4 regions of the Acidovorax sp. SRI_002 genome follow, and region 4 is predicted to be linked to each of the others. Evidence: predicted binding sites of a transcription regulator. Region 4 holds the regulator's gene; each other region holds the start of a gene.
The links. Region 4 encodes FNR, which switches genes on or off when oxygen is low (the NO sensors DNR and NnrR bind a similar motif). Its sites were predicted from a motif close to TTGATNNNNATCAA; they were not measured.

Region 1 (4,493 bases), 310 kb from region 4:
CCTCGGGGTGGCCCCAGATCCAGATCAGGTTCACGTACAGCATGGCGTTGCCGCCCAGGTCGTTCGTGAAGAAGTTGGTGCCGACATAGCGGTCCAGCGACATCAGCACGAGCGCTGCCGTCAGCACCGGGAACGAGGCCACGATCAGCGCGTTGGTGCACAGGGCAGTCCAGGTGAAGACGGGCATGCGCATCAGGTTCATGCCGGGTGCGCGCATCTTGATGATGGTGACGATCAGGTTGATGCCCGAGAGCGTGGTGCCCACCCCCGCAATCTGCAGGGCCCAGATGTAGTAGTCGAGCCCCACGCCGGGGTCCTGCGCCCCCAGGTTGGACAGTGCCAGCCAGCCGGATGTGGAGAACTCGCCCAGGAACAGCGACACCATCACCAGGATCGCGCCTGCCGTGGTCATCCAGAAGCTGAAGTTGTTGAGGAACGGGAACGACACGTCGCGCGCGCCGATCTGCAGCGGCACGAGGTAGTTCATGAGGCCCGTGACCAGTGGCATCGCCACGAAGAAGATCATGATCACGCCGTGGGCGGTGAAGATCTGGTCATAGTGGTGCGGCGGCAGGTAGCCCATGTTGTCGCCAAAGGCCATGGCCTGCTGCAGGCGCATCATCACGGCGTCGGCAAAGCCGCGCAGCAGCATCACGAGGCCGAGGATCATGTACATGATGCCGATGCGCTTGTGGTCGATGCTGCAGATCCAGTCGCGCCACAGCGTGCCCCACAGGCGGAATTTGGTGATGGCGGCCATCACGGCCAGGCCACCCAGCACGGTGGCGACAAAGGTCCAGAGCACGATGGGCTCGTGCGCCATCGGTATGGAATCCCAGGTGATTCGGCCCAGGGCCCAATGGGATGCGGTATCAGGTGCGGAGGACATAGAGGTCTTTGGAAGATGCCAACACCCGCTTGGCACGGGCGCCGACATGGCAAATCAAGGGCGGATCATTGGGCGGAGTTGGCGCGCGGTGCGTGGCGGGCTTCCAGGCTGGCCACCACCTGGGCGGCGTTCTGCGAGGTGCATACGTCCTGCGGCAGATTCAGGCCCACGGCGCGCACATAGGCGTCACCGCCGTTCTCGTCAATGGCCATCATGTGGTGCATGCACATCTTGCCGTCTTCGACACAGCGGTTCAGTACCTTGTCATACAGGCCTTCTTCCACGCTGGCAAAGCGCTGCACGGGGTCGCGCTCGCTGGGCTTGGCCAGGTCCATGTAGGCCTGGCGTGTAAGTGGCTTGCCTTCGGACTTGGTCTTGGCCACCCACTGCGCGAAGTCGCTCTCGCTCAGGCCATGGAACTTGAACGTCATGCCAGAGAAGCCAGCGCCGCTGTAGTGCGAGGACATGCCCTTGTACACGCCCGGTTGGTTGATCACGGCGTTCAGCTCGGTCTGCATGCCGGGCATCGCGTAGATCATGCCGGCGAGGTCGGGCACGTAAAACGCGTTCATCGTGGACGTGGCCGTGAGCTTGAACAGGATGGGGCGGTCCACCGGCGCAGCCAGTTCATTCACGGTGGCAATGCCCAGCTCAGGGTAGAAGAACAGCCACTTCCAGTCCATGGCCACCACCTGCACTTCCATGGGGGTGGATTGGGCGTCCAGCGGTTTGCTGGCCGAGATGCGGTCCAGCGGGCGGTAGGGGTCGAGCTTGTGGGTGCCGATCCACGTCAGGGCGCCGAGGGCGATGACGATCAAGAGCGGCACGGTCCAGATCACCAGCTCCAGCGTGGTGGAGTGGTGCCAGTCGGGGTCGTAGTCGGCCTCGGTGTTGGCAGTGTTGTTCTGGCGGTACTTCCAGGCAAACCACAGGGTGAGGGCAATCACCGGAACGATGATGATCAGCATCAACAGCGTGGCCTGGATGACCATGTGGCCTTGCTGGGCCGCGATGTCGCCGGCGGGGTTGAGGACGACCGCCTTGCTGCAGCCAGCCAGGCTGCCCAAGGCGGCCATGGCGGCGAGCCAGACAGGCACGCGAGGTAAAGGTAGTTTGGACATGTGACAGGCGCAACCAAGGCGTTTAAGGGTAAACGCGGATAACGAAGTGCCGTCGAATGTAATAGCCCTAGCTTTTTTGTACATTGGACATTTTGTCCAAGGTCAAAGTAATGCGCCCCACTTTGGTGCATTTCCGGCCCCTGCGGTGTTGTCCTGCACACGGCATAGTGAAACCGCACTTGTCCCAGATCAAACTTGCGTGTAGAACCAGAATGTCTTATTCAAACAACGACAAGGAGCCCTGTTCATGAGCAGCCCCGCCTCTGCCACTTACCCTGCGGCCGGCTTTGAAGAAAGCCCCGCTTCTCTCTCGCGGGCTGATACGCATGAAGACGTGACCCCCAGCGAAATTGCTGTGGGCGTGATCATCGGACGCTCGTCCGAGTATTTCGACTTCTTCGTTTTCGGGATCGCCTGCGTTCTCGTCTTCCCGTCCTTCCTCTTTCCATTCCTCTCGCGCCTGGATGGCACGCTGATGGCGTTTGCGCTGCTGGCGGTCGCTTTTGTCGTGCGCCCGGTGGGCACGGCCATTTCCATGGCCATCCAGCGGCGCTGGGGCCGGGGCACCAAGCTGACCATTGCACTATTCCTGCTGGGCGTGTGCACGGTGGGGATGGCGTTCTTGCCGGGCTACAAGGACGCGGGCCTGACTGCCGTGGTGGCGCTGCTGATCCTGCGCATTGGCCAGGGTCTGGCGCTCGGCGGTTCTTGGGACGGCCTGCCGTCGCTGCTGGCCATGTCGGCGCCCAAGGAACGGCGGGGCTGGTTTGCCATGATCGGACAGTTGGGCGCGCCGGTCGGGTTTGTGCTGGCGGCGGGTCTGTTTGCCTATCTGTACAGCAGCCTCAGCGTGCAGGAATTTCTGGCCTGGGGCTGGCGTTATCCCTTCTTCGTGGCCTTTGCCGTGAACGTGGTGGCCCTGTTTGCCCGCCTGCGCCTGGTGGTGGGGCAGTCGTACGCCGAGCTGCTGCAAGAGCGTGAACTGCAGCCCGTGCCTGTGAGCCGAGTGATCCGTGACGAAGGCAGCAATGTGGTGCTGGGTGCTTTTGCCGCGCTGGCCAGCTTTGCGCTGTTCCACCTGGTCACGGTGTTCCCGCTGTCTTGGATCACGCTGTATTCGGACCAGCCGGTGACCCAGATTCTGGGCGTGCAGATCGTAGGCGCCTTTCTGGCAGCGGGGGCCATCATGGTGTCGGGCTGGCTGTCGGACCACCTGGGCCGCCGCAAGCTGCTGGGCGGCATGGCGGTGTTGATCGGCGTGTTCAGCTTCATGGCCCCCGTGCTGCTCAACTCGGGTGAGGTGGGCAGCACCATGTTCCTGCTGCTGGGTTTTGTGCTGCTGGGCTTGTCGTATGGCCAGGCGTCGGGCACGGTCACGGCCAATTTTTCGCCCCAGTACCGCTACACGGGCGCAGCTCTCTCGGCCGACCTTGCCTGGATCATTGGCGCCGCGTTTGCACCGCTGGTGGCCCTGTACCTGTCGGCCCAATTCGGGCTGCTGGCGGTCACGGTGTATTTGCTGTCGGGCGTGGCCTGCACGCTGGGCGCGCTGAACCTGAATCGGCGCATGGAGCGCCGGGACCGGTAAGCGGCAGAGATTTGCTATTGTTTGTATAGCTGTTTGCGCTTGTCTAAAAAGCGCTAGAGGCTAAAAATGCTCTAAAAAAAGAGCGCCCGGTACTACCGGGCGTTTTTTTGTGGAGGCTCAGTCCTGTGGCCTGAAGCCAATGGTCAGTGAAGGCGGCACGCGGCCATCCACATCGCGCGGCAGGGTCTCGGTCTTGTCCAGGGCGCGGAGCACTGCGTCATCCCAGGCCTTGTTGCCGCTGGACTGCACCAGGCGTTTGCCCACGATGGTGCCATCGGGCGAAAGGCGGACTTCCACCTCGGCGCGCGGGTTGCCTGAGATCGCGTCGGGGTACACGATGTTGGGCTTGACCTTGGCTGCAACCTTGCCGCCATAGCTGCCCGACGGACCAGCGCTGCGCTGGGCTGTGCCTGTGGCGTTCTCGCCGCCCGTGGCCCCCGCCAGGCCCTGGAGGCGGCGCAGGTTGGCTTCCCGCTGTTCTGCCAGCTGTTTGGCCTCCGCGTCGGCCTTGCGCTTGGCGGCTTCGTCGGCCTTGCGCTTGTCTTCGGCCAGCTTCTTTTGCTTGTCCTGCTCGGCCTTCTTCTGCTCGGCCAGCTGCTTTTCGCGCTGTTCCCTTTCTTTTTCCTTTTCCTTTTGCAGGCGTTCCTTCTTTTCCTGCTCCAGGCGGTCGCGGCGTTCGTCTTCCTTGCGCTCACGTTCGCGCTTTTCACGTTCCAGCTGCTGCTCGCGCGCCTTCTTCTCCTGCTCCAGACGCTCTTTTTTGCGTTCGATGGCGATGTCCGCCTCGCGCGTGTCGGGCGGCTCCACGGCGCGGGGGGGCGGTGGTGGTGGCGGAGCGGGCGGACGCACTTCCGGGGGAGCGGGTGGTGGCGGCGGGGGCTCCACGGCGCGTGGT
Region 2 (4,493 bases), on a different contig from region 4:
GGCGTGCCCAACTCGGTGTTCGCACTGGGTTCGATCCCGCTGCTGCAACGCCGTTGAGACCGCACACCGGTTGCGCTCTGCAGTTGCGGGCGCATGCCAGTGCTCCGGGGGCGGCCTTGGCCCGCCCTCTAACAGTTTTGCGTGCGCGGGGCGGCTACAGTTGCTGCGCGAGCTGCTTGATTCCCCGGATCAGCATCTCTACCGAGATGGCGACCAGGATCAGGCCCATCAGGCGTTCAAACGCCATCACCACGCGTTCGCCCACCAGGCGCTGGATGCGTTCTGCCATCAGCAACACCACGGCGCACACGGCCATGGTGACGCACAGCGCGCCCACCCATTCCCAGCGGCGTTCCGGCGCCTGGGCCACCAGCAGCATGACAGTGGCGAGCGCTGAGGGGCCCGCCAAGGCAGGGATGGCCAGCGGCACGATCAAGGGTTCGCCCGGCAACTCCGCCTGTGGGCCGTCAGCCGACGGAAAAATCATGCGCAGCGCGATCAGAAACAGCACCACCGCACCCGCAATCTGCAACGACAAATCGCTCAGGTTCATCACCTGCAGAAACTGAGCCCCGAAAAACAGAAACACCAGCAGCAGCGCAAACGCAATCAGCACCTCCCGCAGGATCACCCGTGCCCGGCGCTCGGGCGCCACGCCGCGCAGGGCGTTGGCAAAGATGGGGATGTTGCCCAGCGGATCGGTGATCAGCAGGAGCAGGATGGTGGCGGACGCGAAGGTGTAGCTCACGATGCGTACACCGCGTCCAGTGAGCGAAAGCCCTTGATCTCGATCGGATTGCCGCTGGGGTCGTGGAAGAACATCGTCCACTGTTCGCCGGGCTGGCCCTCAAAGCGCACCTGCGGATCCAGCACGAAGGTGGTGCCGGCGGCCTTCAGCCGTGCGGCCAGCGCATGCCAGTCGGGCAATTCCATGATGGCGCCAAAGTGCGGCATGGGTACCAGGTGATCGCCCACATGGCCGGTGCGGGCGCTGGCAAACGGGGTGCCCAAGTGCAACGAGATCTGGTGGCCAAAAAAATCGAAGTCCACCCAGGTATCGGTGCTTCGGCCTTCCTGGCAACCGAGCACGCCGCCATAAAAGCGGCGCGCGGCATCCAGGTCGGTGACGTGAAAGGCGAGGTGAAAGAGGCTGCGCATCCGGCAAAGGATAGCAGCCAAGGCTGCGCTGCGGGCGTGGCCTGGAGGCCTGTCAGGCGACAGACGGGTCGGCGGCCATGTTGTCAAATTTCTTGAAATACTGGCGCGCCATGGCCACCAGCTGGGCGTCGGTCGGGTGGTCTGCAGCCACAGAGTCCACCACCACATCGGCCACCGCAGCATGGTGCTTGGTCGCCCAGTCACGGAACTGGTTGCGTACCAGGCCCGGGCCAGCCAGCAGCACTTCACGCGTGTCGGCCAAGGCCTGGGCGACGTCGGCAAAGAAAGCGGTGAGGTCGTCGGCTTTGCCCTGGTGCTTGTGGTGGCTGCGGGACTTGATGCGCTGGGCCTCGGCATGCTCGCGGTCGAACATCACCACGTGGGCTTCGGACTGGTCCATCCAAACTACTGCGTGAAAAGTGCTCATGAATCGGCTTTCTTGAAGTGACGAAAAAAACGGGGAAAGAAGGGAAAAGGGGCCTGAATGCGTGAGCGAACTCACGCAGCACGGCGGTGTTGCTCGGCCTTTTCCTGGCAATGCACGCAGCGTGCGGCCTCGGGGGTGGCGTGCAGGCGTGCGGCGGTGATGTGGGTGCCACAGTCTGTGCATTCGCCGTACGTACCCGCTTCAATGCGGGCCAAAGCGGCTTCCACGGCGGCCAGGTGGGTGGTTTCGCGCTCGTCCAGCGCAAACTCCAGTTCACGCTCGGTGGCGAGTTGGGCACGCGGGTCCTCGGGCTGACCAAAGTGGTCGGCAGCGGCCTCGGCGCGGCCGATGACGCCCCCGCGCTGCGCGGCCAACTGGGCCAGCAGCTCGGATTGCTGGGCCAGCAATTGTTGGCGGAATGGGGCGGCCTGGGTCTTGTCCATGCAGTGTCTCCTCAAGGGTGATCGGATACCTGCATGGTGCGCTTGTGCGCGATGACCTCGGTTGACCAAGGTCAAGGGATGAAGACCCAGCGCCTGGGGCGGGTTTAGAACAGGGTCTTAGCGCTTGGGCGGCCGCGCCAGCATTTCAGCGGTGTTGGTCTTGCGATCGGCGTTCACGCGCTGCACGTGGGGGCGCTCTGCCATGCGCGTGAGGTACTCGCGCACAGGCAGATCGGCCAAGTAGTCGCGGCCATAGATGATCTTGGTGGCCGAGCTGACGAGCGGCAGGTGCACGATGGCTGCGCAGTCGGCCAGGGTGAAGGCGTCGCCGCCTACGTAGGGGCTGAACTTCGCAAGCTGACCGAAGGCGGCAATGTTTTTCTCAAGCTGCGCTCCCACCTTTTCCTTGGCGGTGTCGCTCACGGTTCCGCCAAAAAAAGCCTGGGGATACAGGTTGCGTGCCACCAGCTCCAGATGCAACTCCAGAAAGGTGATCAGCTCGCGCACCTTGGCGGCCTGGTAGGGGTTGGCAGGGATCAGCGCTGGCTGTGGGTGGGCTGCCTCGATGTAGTCCGCCATCACGGCCGATTCGCACAGCGGCCCCTCGGGCGTGCGCAGGTAGGGCACCTTACCCAGCGGGCTGGCGCTGCGGTCGGTCTCGCCCACCCAGGCCAGTTCTTCGGTGAAGGGCAGGCCCTTTTCGAGCAAGGCGAGTTTGATCTTGTTGTAGTAGTTGCTGGCCGAAAAGCCGCAGAGTGTGAGCATGGTGGCGTCTCCGTTGTGGTGGTGAATGCAGCACGCATCCTAGGTGGGGGCGGGGGCGCAGTCCGTCGCGCAGATGACCCCGGTCAAGGGGTGCGCACCCAGGCCCCCTACAATTCGCACCCATGCCCTCCCTGCAAACCATTCGCAGCCTTCGCTGGCTCGCCCGCCTTGTGCTGGCGTGGTTTGTGTTGTCCATCGGGGTGGCGGTGGCGTCGCCGCTGGTCAATCCGCAGGCGATGGAACTGATCTGTTCGGGCTCGGGCGCCATCAAGCTGCTGGTCAAGACCGATGACGGTGCCAAGGAGATGTCCAGCCACACGCTGGACTGCCCCCTCTGCGCGCATGTCGGCGCTCCGCCTCCCGTGTCGCAGGCCCAGCTGCCTGTGGTCCACCCCCTGGCGCATGCCCTGCGCCCCATCCCTGCCGCGCACATTGCTGCGCGCACCGCCGCGCCGCTGCCGCCGCGTGGGCCCCCGGCCTTCTCCTGAAATTGCTATATTTTTAATAGCTGTTTGCGCTTGATAGATAAGCGCTGACAGCCTATTTGACTTGAAATTCAGGAGTTCCCATGCGCAAAAGCCGCATGGCGCTGGCCGTGGCCAGTGCCTTTCCCCTCGCACTCTGCGTGGGTGTTTCCGCGTTGGCCCAGACCGTCGACAGCGCCGGCAACAGCAATGCCCCCGTCAAGGAACTGGGCGTTGTCACCATCAGCGGCGGCCAGCCCACCTCGCTGCCCACGCAGATTCCCACCACCATCGAGGGCGTGACGCGCGAGCAGATCGAGCATTCGATCAACGCCACCGACAGCGAAGACGCCCTCAAGTACCTGCCCAGCCTGCTGGTGCGCAAGCGCTACATCGGCGACTACAACCACGCCGTGCTGTCCACGCGCGCCTCGGGCACGGGCAACCCGGCACGCTCCATGGTGTTTGCCGACGGCATTCTGCTGAGCAATTACCTCGGCAACGGCCCCACCAACGCGCCGCGCTGGATGCTGGTCACGCCCGAGGAGATCGAGCGCGTGGATGTGCTCTACGGCCCCTTCTCAGCTGCGTATGCAGGTAACTCGGTGGGCGCGGTGGTGGACTACGTCACGCGCATGCCAACAAGGTTCGAGGCACACGGACAGGTCAGCGTCCAGCACCAGCCTTTCGACCTGTACGGCACCAGTGCCACCTATGCGGGCAAGCAGGTCAGCGCATCCGTCGGCAACAAGAACGGCGACTGGTCCTGGTTCCTCAACTTCAACAAGACCGACAGCGAAGGCCAGCCGCTCACCTTCCCCACGCGCCTCGTGTCCGCCGGCACCGTGGGCAACGCGGGCACGCCCGTGACCGGTGCTGTGCTGGGCAACAACCGAAGCAAACAGCCCTGGTACCTGCTGGGCACTGCCACCCAGTACCACACGCAGCAAGACCACATCAAGGCCAAGATCGCCTACGACTTCTCGCCCACCGTGCGCGCGGCCTACACCCTGGGCTGGTGGCACAACGAATCCGAGGGGCGCCCCACCAGCTACCTGCGCGATGCCAACGGCAATGCGGTGTACGGCGGCACGGTCAACATCAATGGCCGCTCGTACACGCTCGCGCCCACGGACTTCAATGTGTCCAACGAGAACCTCACGCACTTTATGCACGGGCTCTCGGTCAAGAGCAACACCAAGGGCGTGTTCGACTGGGAAGTAGCTGCCAGCCTGT
Region 3 (4,493 bases), on a different contig from region 4:
CCGAGCGCTGGCTGCTGCCCCGGCTGCCTGCCTTCCTTGCGCAGCACAAAGGCTGCAGCCTGCACCTGCAGGTGTACCCCACGCAGATCTACATGGCGGAGATCCCGTTTGATGTGGCCGTGCAGTACAACGACGCGGCCTGGCCCGGCGTGGTACCAGCGCCCCTGATGCCCGAGGTCTGCGTGGCCGTGTGTGCCCCGCAGTCGCGCCACCGGCGTGCGACAGAGCGCGGCGATTTTCGGGCCGTGCCGCTGCTGCAGCTCAGCTCGCGCCTGGGGGCGTGGGACGACTGGCTGGCCCGTGCGGGCATCACGCGCATTCCGGGCCACACGTTGGGTGGCCACCGCTTTGATCTGTTCTCGATGCTGGTGGAGGCGGTGCGCGCCGACTTGGGGCTAGGCCTGGTGCCCCGGTATTTTGTGGAGCGCGAACTGCAATCGGGCGAGCTGGTGCTGGCCCACCCGCACCACGACAGCGGTGCGCGGGGCTACAGCCTGTTCGTGGCGCCGGGGCGCCTGGAAGACCGGGCGGTGGCGGCGTTTGCACAGTGGCTGCGCACCACGGTGGCCGCAGAAGGCGCTGTGGCTGAGGTGCCTTCAGACGCCGCGTGAAACGCGCTTGCGCTGCAGACCCAGCCAGGCCAGTGCCAGCCCCGTCACCACAATGGGCATCAGCGAACCGGCGTTCAGCAACGTCCAGCCCTGCGTCGTGACCAGCACGCCCGACGAGAACGCGCTCAGCGCCAGCGTGGCGTACACGCAGAAGTTGATGGCCGCCTGGGCGCGGTCCTTTTCTTCAGGGCGGTAGGCCGTCATGGCCAGCGTGGTGGAGCCCGTGAACAGGAAGTTCCAGCCCACCCCCAGGAAGAACAGCGCAATCCCAAAGTGGTGCAGCTCCACGCCCATCAGCGCCACCGCCACACACGCCAGGTTGAGCAACACCCCCGTGCCCATGATGGGCAGCACACCAAACCGCTTGATGAGGTGACCAGTGACAAAGCCGGGAGCGAACATGCCGATCACATGCCACTCCAGCACCAGTGCCGAGGCATCAAAGTCAAAGCCACACACCTGCATGGCCAGCGGCGTGGCCGCCATCAGCAGGTTCATCACCCCATAGCCCAGCGCAGCGCCCACAATGGCCACGATGAAGGCAGGCTGGCGCATCAGTACAGAGAGGGGGCGCCCCTGCTCGCGCTGGCCCGCAGCGTTGAGCACCACGGGTTGCACTTCGAACCGGATGGCTGCCATGCACAGCATGGACAACAGCGCCACGCCGATCAGCGCGATGTAGGCGCCCGCAAACGGCACCGGGAACAGCGTGCGCGTGGCGCTGGCCAGGTTGGGGCCTGCCACGGCGCCCAGCAGGCCACCGGCCAGCACCAACGACACGGCCTTCTCGCGGTAGTCCGGGGCCGCCAGCTCGGCGGCCGCAAAGCGGTACAGGCCACCGTTGGCGCTGTAGTAGCCCGCCACCAGCGTAGCGGTGCACAGCAGCCAGAAGCTGGCGCTGAACGCGGCCCAGGCACACAGCGCGGCCGACACCACGGCCACGGCCAGCCCGATCTGGAACGACACCTTGCGGCCCCAGCGCATCTGCGTCCTGGCCACCAGCGGCGTGGACAGTGCCCCGCCCACCACGTAGCCCATCACCGGCAGCGTGGCCATCCAGCCAAAGGGCGCCAGCTGCAGGCCCACCAGGCCATTGATGGCAATGAAGACAACGTTGTTGGTGAGGAAAAGGCCTTGGCACAGCGCCAGCAGCCACAGGTTCTTGTTCATGACAGGGCAGCGCCCGGGTTGGGCAAAAGGAAGGAACGAAAAGTGGGACAGCGTAGACGCAAGTCAAGGCCTGGCGGCTATGGGGTGCGCTGCGGAGGCGGGCCACATCAAAACCCGACTGGTTTGCTCCGGAATTGTGCACCGCCGTTGATGAAGATCAGCGGATGCGTGGGGTGTCCTCATTATGGTGGCGCCCAGTGCTGTGGCCCGGCCCGGGGCCCGCGTTTGAATGTTTGTGATGGAACCCCTGAAATCGATGGAGGCGGTGCTGCCTGAAGCTGCAACCCCCGGACTGGAACTCGTCTGCCCCGCCGGCAGCCTGCCCGCCCTGAAGGCCGCTGTGGACCACGGCGCCAACTGCGTCTACCTGGGCCTGCGCGACGCCACCAACGCGCGCAATTTTGCGGGCCTCAACTTTGACGAGGCCGCCATCGCCAACGGCATTGCCTATGCGCATGGTCGCGGCTGCAAGGTCTTCATGGCGCTCAACACCTACCCGCAGGCGGCCAACCCGGGGCCGTGGCGCAGCGCACTGGACAAGGCGGTGGACCTGGGCGTGGACGCGGTCATCCTGGCCGACCCCGGCCTCATGCACTACGCGGTGCAGCACCATCCCCGGCTGCGCCTGCACCTGTCGGTGCAGGGTTCGGCCACCAACTACGAGGCCATCAACTTCTACCGCGAGCAGTTCGGCATCGTGCGCGCCGTGCTGCCGCGCGTGCTGTCGATGGAGCAGGTGCGCCAGGTCATCGATCGCACGCCGGTCGAGATCGAAGTCTTCGGCTTCGGCAGCCTGTGTGTGATGGTCGAGGGGCGCTGCGCACTGTCGTCGTACGTGACCGGCGAATCGCCCAACACGCACGGCGTGTGCTCTCCGCCAAAGGCCGTGCGCTGGGTGGAAACGCCGCAGGGCCGCGAGTCGCGCCTGAACGGCGTGCTCATCGACCGCTATGCGCCCGGCGAGAACGCGGGCTACCCCACGCTGTGCAAGGGGCGTTTCGATGTGGGGGATGACGAGAACTACTACGCCATCGAAGAGCCCACCAGCCTCAACACGCTGGAGCTGCTGCCCCAGCTGCTCAAGATGGGCGTGCGCGCCATCAAGATCGAAGGCCGCCAGCGCAGCCCCGCGTATGTGGCGCAGGTCACCCAGGTCTGGCGCGAGGCCATGGACCAGTGCCTGGCCCACCCGCACCGCTATGCGCCCAAGACGCGCTGGATGGCCAGCCTGGACCAAGTGGCAGAAGGCCAGCAGCACACGCTGGGTGCCTACCACCGCCCCTGGAAATGATCAGGCGACAACCCCCTGAGCCGCTGCGCGGCTTCCCCCTTTCTCTCTACGCGCTTCGCGCTAGGGGAAGGGGGACAACGCCAGCGCACGCCAGCGAAGCGCCGCATACGCGGCTTGGCGGCCCTTGCGCGGCGTCCCCTGGCCTGCATCGCGCCAGATCGAAGGTCGGTGCGCCGCTTTGAATCCGAAATATCACGATGAAACCCCGGAGACCGCCCCATGAAACTCTCTCTCGGCCCGCTGCTGTACTACTGGCCCCGCGACACCGTGTTCGCGTTCTACGAAGCCATGGCCGCCACGCCTGTGGACGTGGTGTACCTGGGCGAGACGGTGTGTTCGCGCCGCCATGAGTTGCGCCTGGCCGACTGGCTGGCGCTGGCGCGCATGCTGCGGGGCGCGGGCAAGGAGGCGGTGTTGTCCAGCCAGGTGCTCATCGAGTCCAGCGCCGACGTGGGTGTGATGCACAAGATCACGGGCAACGGCGAGTTTCTGGTTGAGGCCAATGACATGGGCGCCGTGAGCTGTCTTGCGCGCGCACCCGCCGGGCCGCAGGCCTTTGTGGCCGGGCCGCACCTGAACCTCTACAACGCGCACTCGCTGCAATGGATGGCGCAGCAGGGCGCCACGCGCTGGGTGATGCCGCTTGAAATGTCGCAGGACGCGCTCGCTGCCGTGCTGGCGCAGCGGCCCGCAGGTTTGGAGACCGAGGTGTTTGCCTACGGCCGCATGCCGCTGGCCTACTCGGCGCGCTGCTTCACCGCCCGGCACCGCAACCTGCCCAAGGACGACTGCCAGTTCAGCTGCCTTGACCATGCTGACGGACTGCCGCTGCGCACGCGCGAGAGCGAGGGCTTTCTCGTGCTTAACGGCACGCAGACCCAGTCGGCCCGCGTCTACAACCTGGCCAACGAACTGGTGGCGATGCAGGCCCAGGGCGTGGACGTGGTGCGCCTGAGCCCGCAGGCCCAGCACATGCCGCAGGTGATCGCCGCGTTTGACGAAGCCCGCCGCGCAGTGGTTGCGAAAGAGACTCCTGAAAAGACCCCCGACTTTGTGGAGCGCATGCAGCCCTTCATGCCCGATCTGCCCTGCAACGGCTACTGGTTCGGGCGAGCGGGCCTGGAGCAGGGGCTGCATGGCGCTGTAGGTGGTGCTGCCGCGCGGCCTGCCATGCATCCATAACGCGAAGCGAATCACCGCATGTACCCCGGCGAACGTTTCAACAGCATCAGCCACCTGGTGGGCGCCCTGCTCGCCATGGCAGGCACGGCCTTGCTCATCACCCTTGCTGCACGCCTGGGCGATCCGTGGAAGGTGGTGGCGTTCAGCATCTACGGCGCCATGCTGGTGGCGCTGTACGCCGCCTCCACCGCGTACCACAGCGTGCGCCGGCGCACCATCAAGGCCGTGCTGCAAAAGCT
Region 4 (4,493 bases):
ACGGCTTCGGCTGGACAATGGGCCCTGGACCTTCGAGAAGGTTCGCAAGAAGTTTTTTAAGCAGGTCATCTGGATTGCCGTGGCGTTGTGGACGGGGTTCACGTTCGTGGGCTATTTCGTGCCCATCCGCGAACTCGGGGCAGAGCTGCTGGCGGTGCAGGGTGGCTGGCAGATTTTCTGGGTACTGTTCTATGGCTTTGCCACCTATGGCAATGCCGGCTATATGCGCGAACAGGTGTGCAAATACATGTGTCCCTATGCGCGCTTTCAGAGCGCCATGTTCGACAAGGACACGCTGATCGTTACCTACGACCCAGAACGCGGTGAGCAGCGTGGGCCGCGCAAGAAGAACATCGACTACAAGGCCCAGGGGTTGGGCGATTGCATTGACTGCTCGCTGTGTGTGCAGGTGTGCCCTGTGGGCATCGACATTCGCAAGGGCTTGCAGTACGAATGCATCGGCTGTGGCCTGTGCGTGGACGCCTGCAATACCGTGATGGACAAGATGCAGTATCCGCGCGGGCTCATCCGGTTTTCTACGCAGAATGGCGTGGCCAAACGGTGGAGTCAGTCGCAGATCCTGCGCCGTGTGCTGCGGCCACGAGTGCTGATATACAGCGCGGTTCTGGTGGCCCTGTGCGTAGGCATGATGGCCAGCCTTGTCACACGCACGCCTTTGAAGGTGGATGTGGTGCGTGATCGGGCGGCGCTGTCGCGCATCGTGGCGGGTGGAAAGCTGGAGAACATCTACCGCCTGCAGATCATGAACGCCACTGAAGGCCCCCAGCGCTATCGCATCAGTGTGCGTGGCCTTGAAGGGCTGGAAGTCGCTTCTGATGCCGAGGTGGACATCGGTGCGGCGGAGTCCCGGTGGGTGGCCGTCCGTCTGCAGATACCCTATGGATCAGCCCCTTCAGGATCACATGCCGTGCAGTTCGATGTGCAGGCCTTGGGCGCGGACGCCCATGTGAGCGAGAAATCCGTGTTTCTGGTGCCGCGATAACGCAGCGCGCGCCCGGGTGCAAGACCTTCGCGGGTCTTGCTTTGAGCAAGATAATTTTTGAGGAGTAAGCACCATGCCATCCAGTTCCGCCCTCGGCACTGCCCCTTCTGCCGCTGCACCCTGGTGGAGGTTTGGCCATGTGTGGCTGATCATCGCCGGTCCCGTGATCGTGATCATTGCAGGGTTTGTGACCCTGTGGCTCGCGATATCGCGCCCCGACCCTGTGGTCGCGGAAGATTATTACCGCCAGGGCATCGAGATCAACAAGACACTGGCCACCCCAGAAAAAAGCCTGTTGCCAGCCATGAAGGGCCGCAACCACGCTGCCACCCCGGTCCAGGACCAGCCGCGCTGAACCCACCTGGCCGGGCAGCATGCCTGCACGGCCTTACCAGGAGACAAACCAATGTGGATGCAACGCGTGATGTGGATTGCCTGGCCGGCCTTTTTGATGGCCGGTGTGATGGAAATGCTGGTTTTTGCGATGGTGGATCCGCAAGACCTGCACTGGTTTGGGCAGCCGTTGGCATTGTCACGGCAGGGCGTGTACACGCTGGCCTTTTTTGCGTTCTGGATGATCACGATGGCATCCAGCGCGTTGACCACGCTGCTGGCCATGTCACCGTTTGAACTTAACCGTTGCCCGGTTCCCGAAGGCGAGCGTCCCGATGACTGCCGCAAGACATCATCGTGCCCTTGAGCGGTAGTGCCACCTATTGGCAAAGGTAATGTGGTAAGGACTGCCAGGATGGCAGACGACAGCAGGTTCAGTGGCAGGCTTGCTGGTTGTTCACGATGCGCTTGAGGGCCTCGGTCTCCAGGATGCGCACATGGCGCTGCTTGACCTCGACAATGCCTTCTTCCACGAACTTGGAGAAGGTGCGGCTCACGGTTTCGAGCTTGAGGCCCAGGTAGCTACCGATCTCTTCGCGGGTCATGCGCAGCACGAGCTCGGACTGCGAGAACCCCCGGGCGTGCAGGCGCTGAACCAGGTTGAGCAGGAACGCGGCCAGGCGCTCCTCAGCGCGCATGCTGCCCAGGAGCAGCATCACGCCATGCTCGCGGACAATCTCGCGGCTCATGATCTTGTGCACATGGTGCTGCAATGCGGTGACTTCGCGGGACAGTTCTTCGATGCGGTCAAACGGCATGACGCAGACTTCCGCGTCTTCCAGGGCCACCGCATCGCAGGTGTGGTGGTCATTCACGATGCCATCAAGGCCGATGATCTCGCCTGCCATCTGAAAACCCGTGACCTGGTCACGCCCGTCTTCGGTGGCTACACATGTTTTGAAGAAGCCGGTTCGAATGGCATAGAGCGAGGTGAAGGATTCGCCGTTGCGGAAAAGGGTTCCACCGCGTTTGATCTTGCGGCGAACGGCAACGACCTCGTCAATGCGTTGCAGCTGTTCCTCGCTCAGCCCCACCGGCATGCACAGCTCGCGCAGGTTGCAGTTGGAGCAGGCGACTTTGATGGTGAGCGGGTTCATAGGCACAGAGGCTGGGTAAGGTTTGAGCATATCGCCCCATATGCCTAACAGGCTGGGCCTTTGGGTGCGGGTGGGCGACTGATGTGCATCAAATTGTCGCTGTTCGTCCCGGCCCATCACTTGATGCAGGTCAAGGACGTGGAGTGCAGCTTACGGCACAGTCGAAGTGTACGCAAGGAATTTGCCCATGACCGCTGTTTCGCCCGAGCTGCTGCGCCGTTTCGACGTGCCAGGGCCCCGTTATACCTCTTACCCAACAGCTGACCGTTTCGTCGAGGCCTTTGGGCAGGACGACTACGCGCTTGCCTTGGAGCAGCGCAGGCTGGGCTCCATGACGAAGGCCTTGCCGCTGTCTTTGTACGTGCACATCCCCTTTTGCGAGTCCCTGTGTTACTACTGCGCATGCAACAAGATCATCACCAAACACCATGATCGGGCAGAGGTGTACTTGCGGTATTTGAGCCGCGAGATTGACTTGCACACAGCACACTGCGGCACGGGGCAGGTGGTGAGCCAGCTTCACCTGGGTGGTGGCACGCCCACTTTTTTATCGGACGAGGGCTTGCGGGAGCTGATGGGCATGCTCAAACGCAGCTTTTCGTTGGCGCCGGGCGGGGAGTATTCGATTGAGGTGGACCCTCGCACCGTCAATGCGGACCGCCTTGCAGTGCTGGCGGAACTGGGGTTCAACCGACTGAGCTTTGGGGTGCAGGATTTCGATCCCGAGGTTCAAAAGGCTGTTCACCGCATACAGCCTGCCGAGCAGGTGTTTTCGCTGGTGGAGTCCGCACGTTCGCTGGGTTTTGAATCCATCAATGTGGATTTGATCTACGGCCTGCCTCGGCAGACGCCAGAGTCGTTTGACCGCACGCTGGCCCAGGTTACGCAGCTGCGGCCTGACCGTATCGCGTTGTACGCGTATGCCCATCTGCCAGAACGTTTCAAGCCTCAGCGCCGTATTGTTTCGGCCGAGTTGCCAGCGGCTGCAGGCAAGGTGTCGATGCTCTCCCGTTCGCTGGACGCCTTCATGGATGCTGGGTACGTGTATGTGGGCATGGACCACTTTGCATTGCCTGAGGATGCATTGGCAGTCGCCAAGCGCCAGGGGCGTCTGCACCGCAACTTCCAGGGCTACAGTACGCAACCTGATTGCGACCTGATCGGCCTGGGTGTGTCTGCGATTGGCCGTGTCGGAGCCACCTACAGCCAAAATGCCAAGACCCTGGATGAGTATTACGATTTTCTGAACCAGGGGCGCCTGCCCGTCGTTCGTGGGTTGGCCCTGACGCGCGACGATCTCGTGCGCCGCGCGGTCATCATGGCCTTGATGTGCCAAGGCGAGCTGTTGTTTGAGCCCATGGAGCAAGCGTGGTTGATCGACTTTCGCCACTACTTCTCTGCGGAGCTGGCGCAACTGGAAACCATGGCCGAGCAGGGGCTTGTGGTGGTGCGGCCCGATGGGGTCGAGGTCACTGCCATGGGCTGGTTCTTTGTGCGTGGCATTGCCATGGTCTTTGACCGTTACCTGCAGGCTGACCGCAACCGCGCCCGTTTTTCGCGCATCATCTGATCCTCATGATTGCTACGGTCGCCTCAACCGCCTTGCTGATGGGGCTCGTTGGCGGGTCCCATTGTTTGGCCATGTGTTCTGCGCCTTGTGGGGCATTGATCGGGCAGGGCGGTGTGGGCATGGCGTCCACAGCCGGTGGCGATGCGCAGCCACAGGCAACTCCCCCGACGGTGCAGACAGTGCAGTGGGTGCCCCGTGGCGGTGTCATTCGGCGCGCCGTCGCTTTTCATGCTGGCCGCTTGGCCGGGTACGCTGTGGCGGGTGGCTTGGCTGCATGGGCCATGGACAGCCTGGCATGGTTGACCCAGCAAACCGTGGCATTTCGCCCTGCGTGGACCCTGATGCATGTTGCGGTGATGGCGTGGGGTTTGATGATGGTGATCCAGGCGCGCCAGCCCCCGTGGGTAGAGCAGGCGGGCCGTACCGTATG

Region 1: the regulator FNR is predicted to act here: its motif matches at 2,190-2,203, upstream of cyoA (ubiquinol oxidase subunit II).
Region 2: the regulator FNR is predicted to act here: its motif matches at 2,090-2,103, upstream of AC2YJX_RS21770 (TraR/DksA family transcriptional regulator).
Region 3: the regulator FNR is predicted to act here: its motif matches at 1,929-1,942, upstream of ubiU (ubiquinone anaerobic biosynthesis protein UbiU).

Annotation. Positions count from the first base shown of each region.
Region 1 covers NZ_JBYCZW010000005.1:427,581-432,073, reverse strand. Annotated here, with positions in the region: gene cyoB (cytochrome o ubiquinol oxidase subunit I) at 1-889, opposite strand, end outside; gene cyoA (ubiquinol oxidase subunit II) at 955-2,010, opposite strand; gene AC2YJX_RS16305 (MFS transporter) at 2,258-3,598, shown strand; gene tolA (cell envelope integrity protein TolA) at 3,716-4,493, opposite strand, start outside.
Region 2 covers NZ_JBYCZW010000008.1:173,415-177,907, reverse strand. Annotated here, with positions in the region: gene AC2YJX_RS21790 (Rrf2 family transcriptional regulator) at 1-57, shown strand, start outside; gene AC2YJX_RS21785 (MarC family protein) at 155-748, opposite strand; gene AC2YJX_RS21780 (VOC family protein) at 745-1,158, opposite strand; gene AC2YJX_RS21775 (hypothetical protein) at 1,211-1,585, opposite strand; gene AC2YJX_RS21770 (TraR/DksA family transcriptional regulator) at 1,657-2,028, opposite strand; gene AC2YJX_RS21765 (glutathione S-transferase) at 2,146-2,793, opposite strand; gene AC2YJX_RS21760 (DUF2946 family protein) at 2,916-3,281, shown strand; gene AC2YJX_RS21755 (TonB-dependent receptor) at 3,362-4,493, shown strand, end outside.
Region 3 covers NZ_JBYCZW010000003.1:465,948-470,440, forward strand. Annotated here, with positions in the region: gene AC2YJX_RS10315 (LysR family transcriptional regulator) at 1-611, shown strand, start outside; gene AC2YJX_RS10320 (MFS transporter) at 597-1,781, opposite strand; gene ubiU (ubiquinone anaerobic biosynthesis protein UbiU) at 2,038-3,072, shown strand; gene AC2YJX_RS10330 (U32 family peptidase) at 3,292-4,254, shown strand; gene trhA (PAQR family membrane homeostasis protein TrhA) at 4,273-4,493, shown strand, end outside.
Region 4 covers NZ_JBYCZW010000005.1:120,935-125,427, reverse strand. Annotated here, with positions in the region: gene ccoG (cytochrome c oxidase accessory protein CcoG) at 1-1,003, shown strand, start outside; gene AC2YJX_RS14655 (FixH family protein) at 1,077-1,358, shown strand; gene AC2YJX_RS14650 (hypothetical protein) at 1,410-1,703, shown strand; gene fnr (fumarate/nitrate reduction transcriptional regulator Fnr) at 1,771-2,493, opposite strand; gene hemN (oxygen-independent coproporphyrinogen III oxidase) at 2,681-4,063, shown strand; gene AC2YJX_RS14635 (sulfite exporter TauE/SafE family protein) at 4,069-4,493, shown strand, end outside.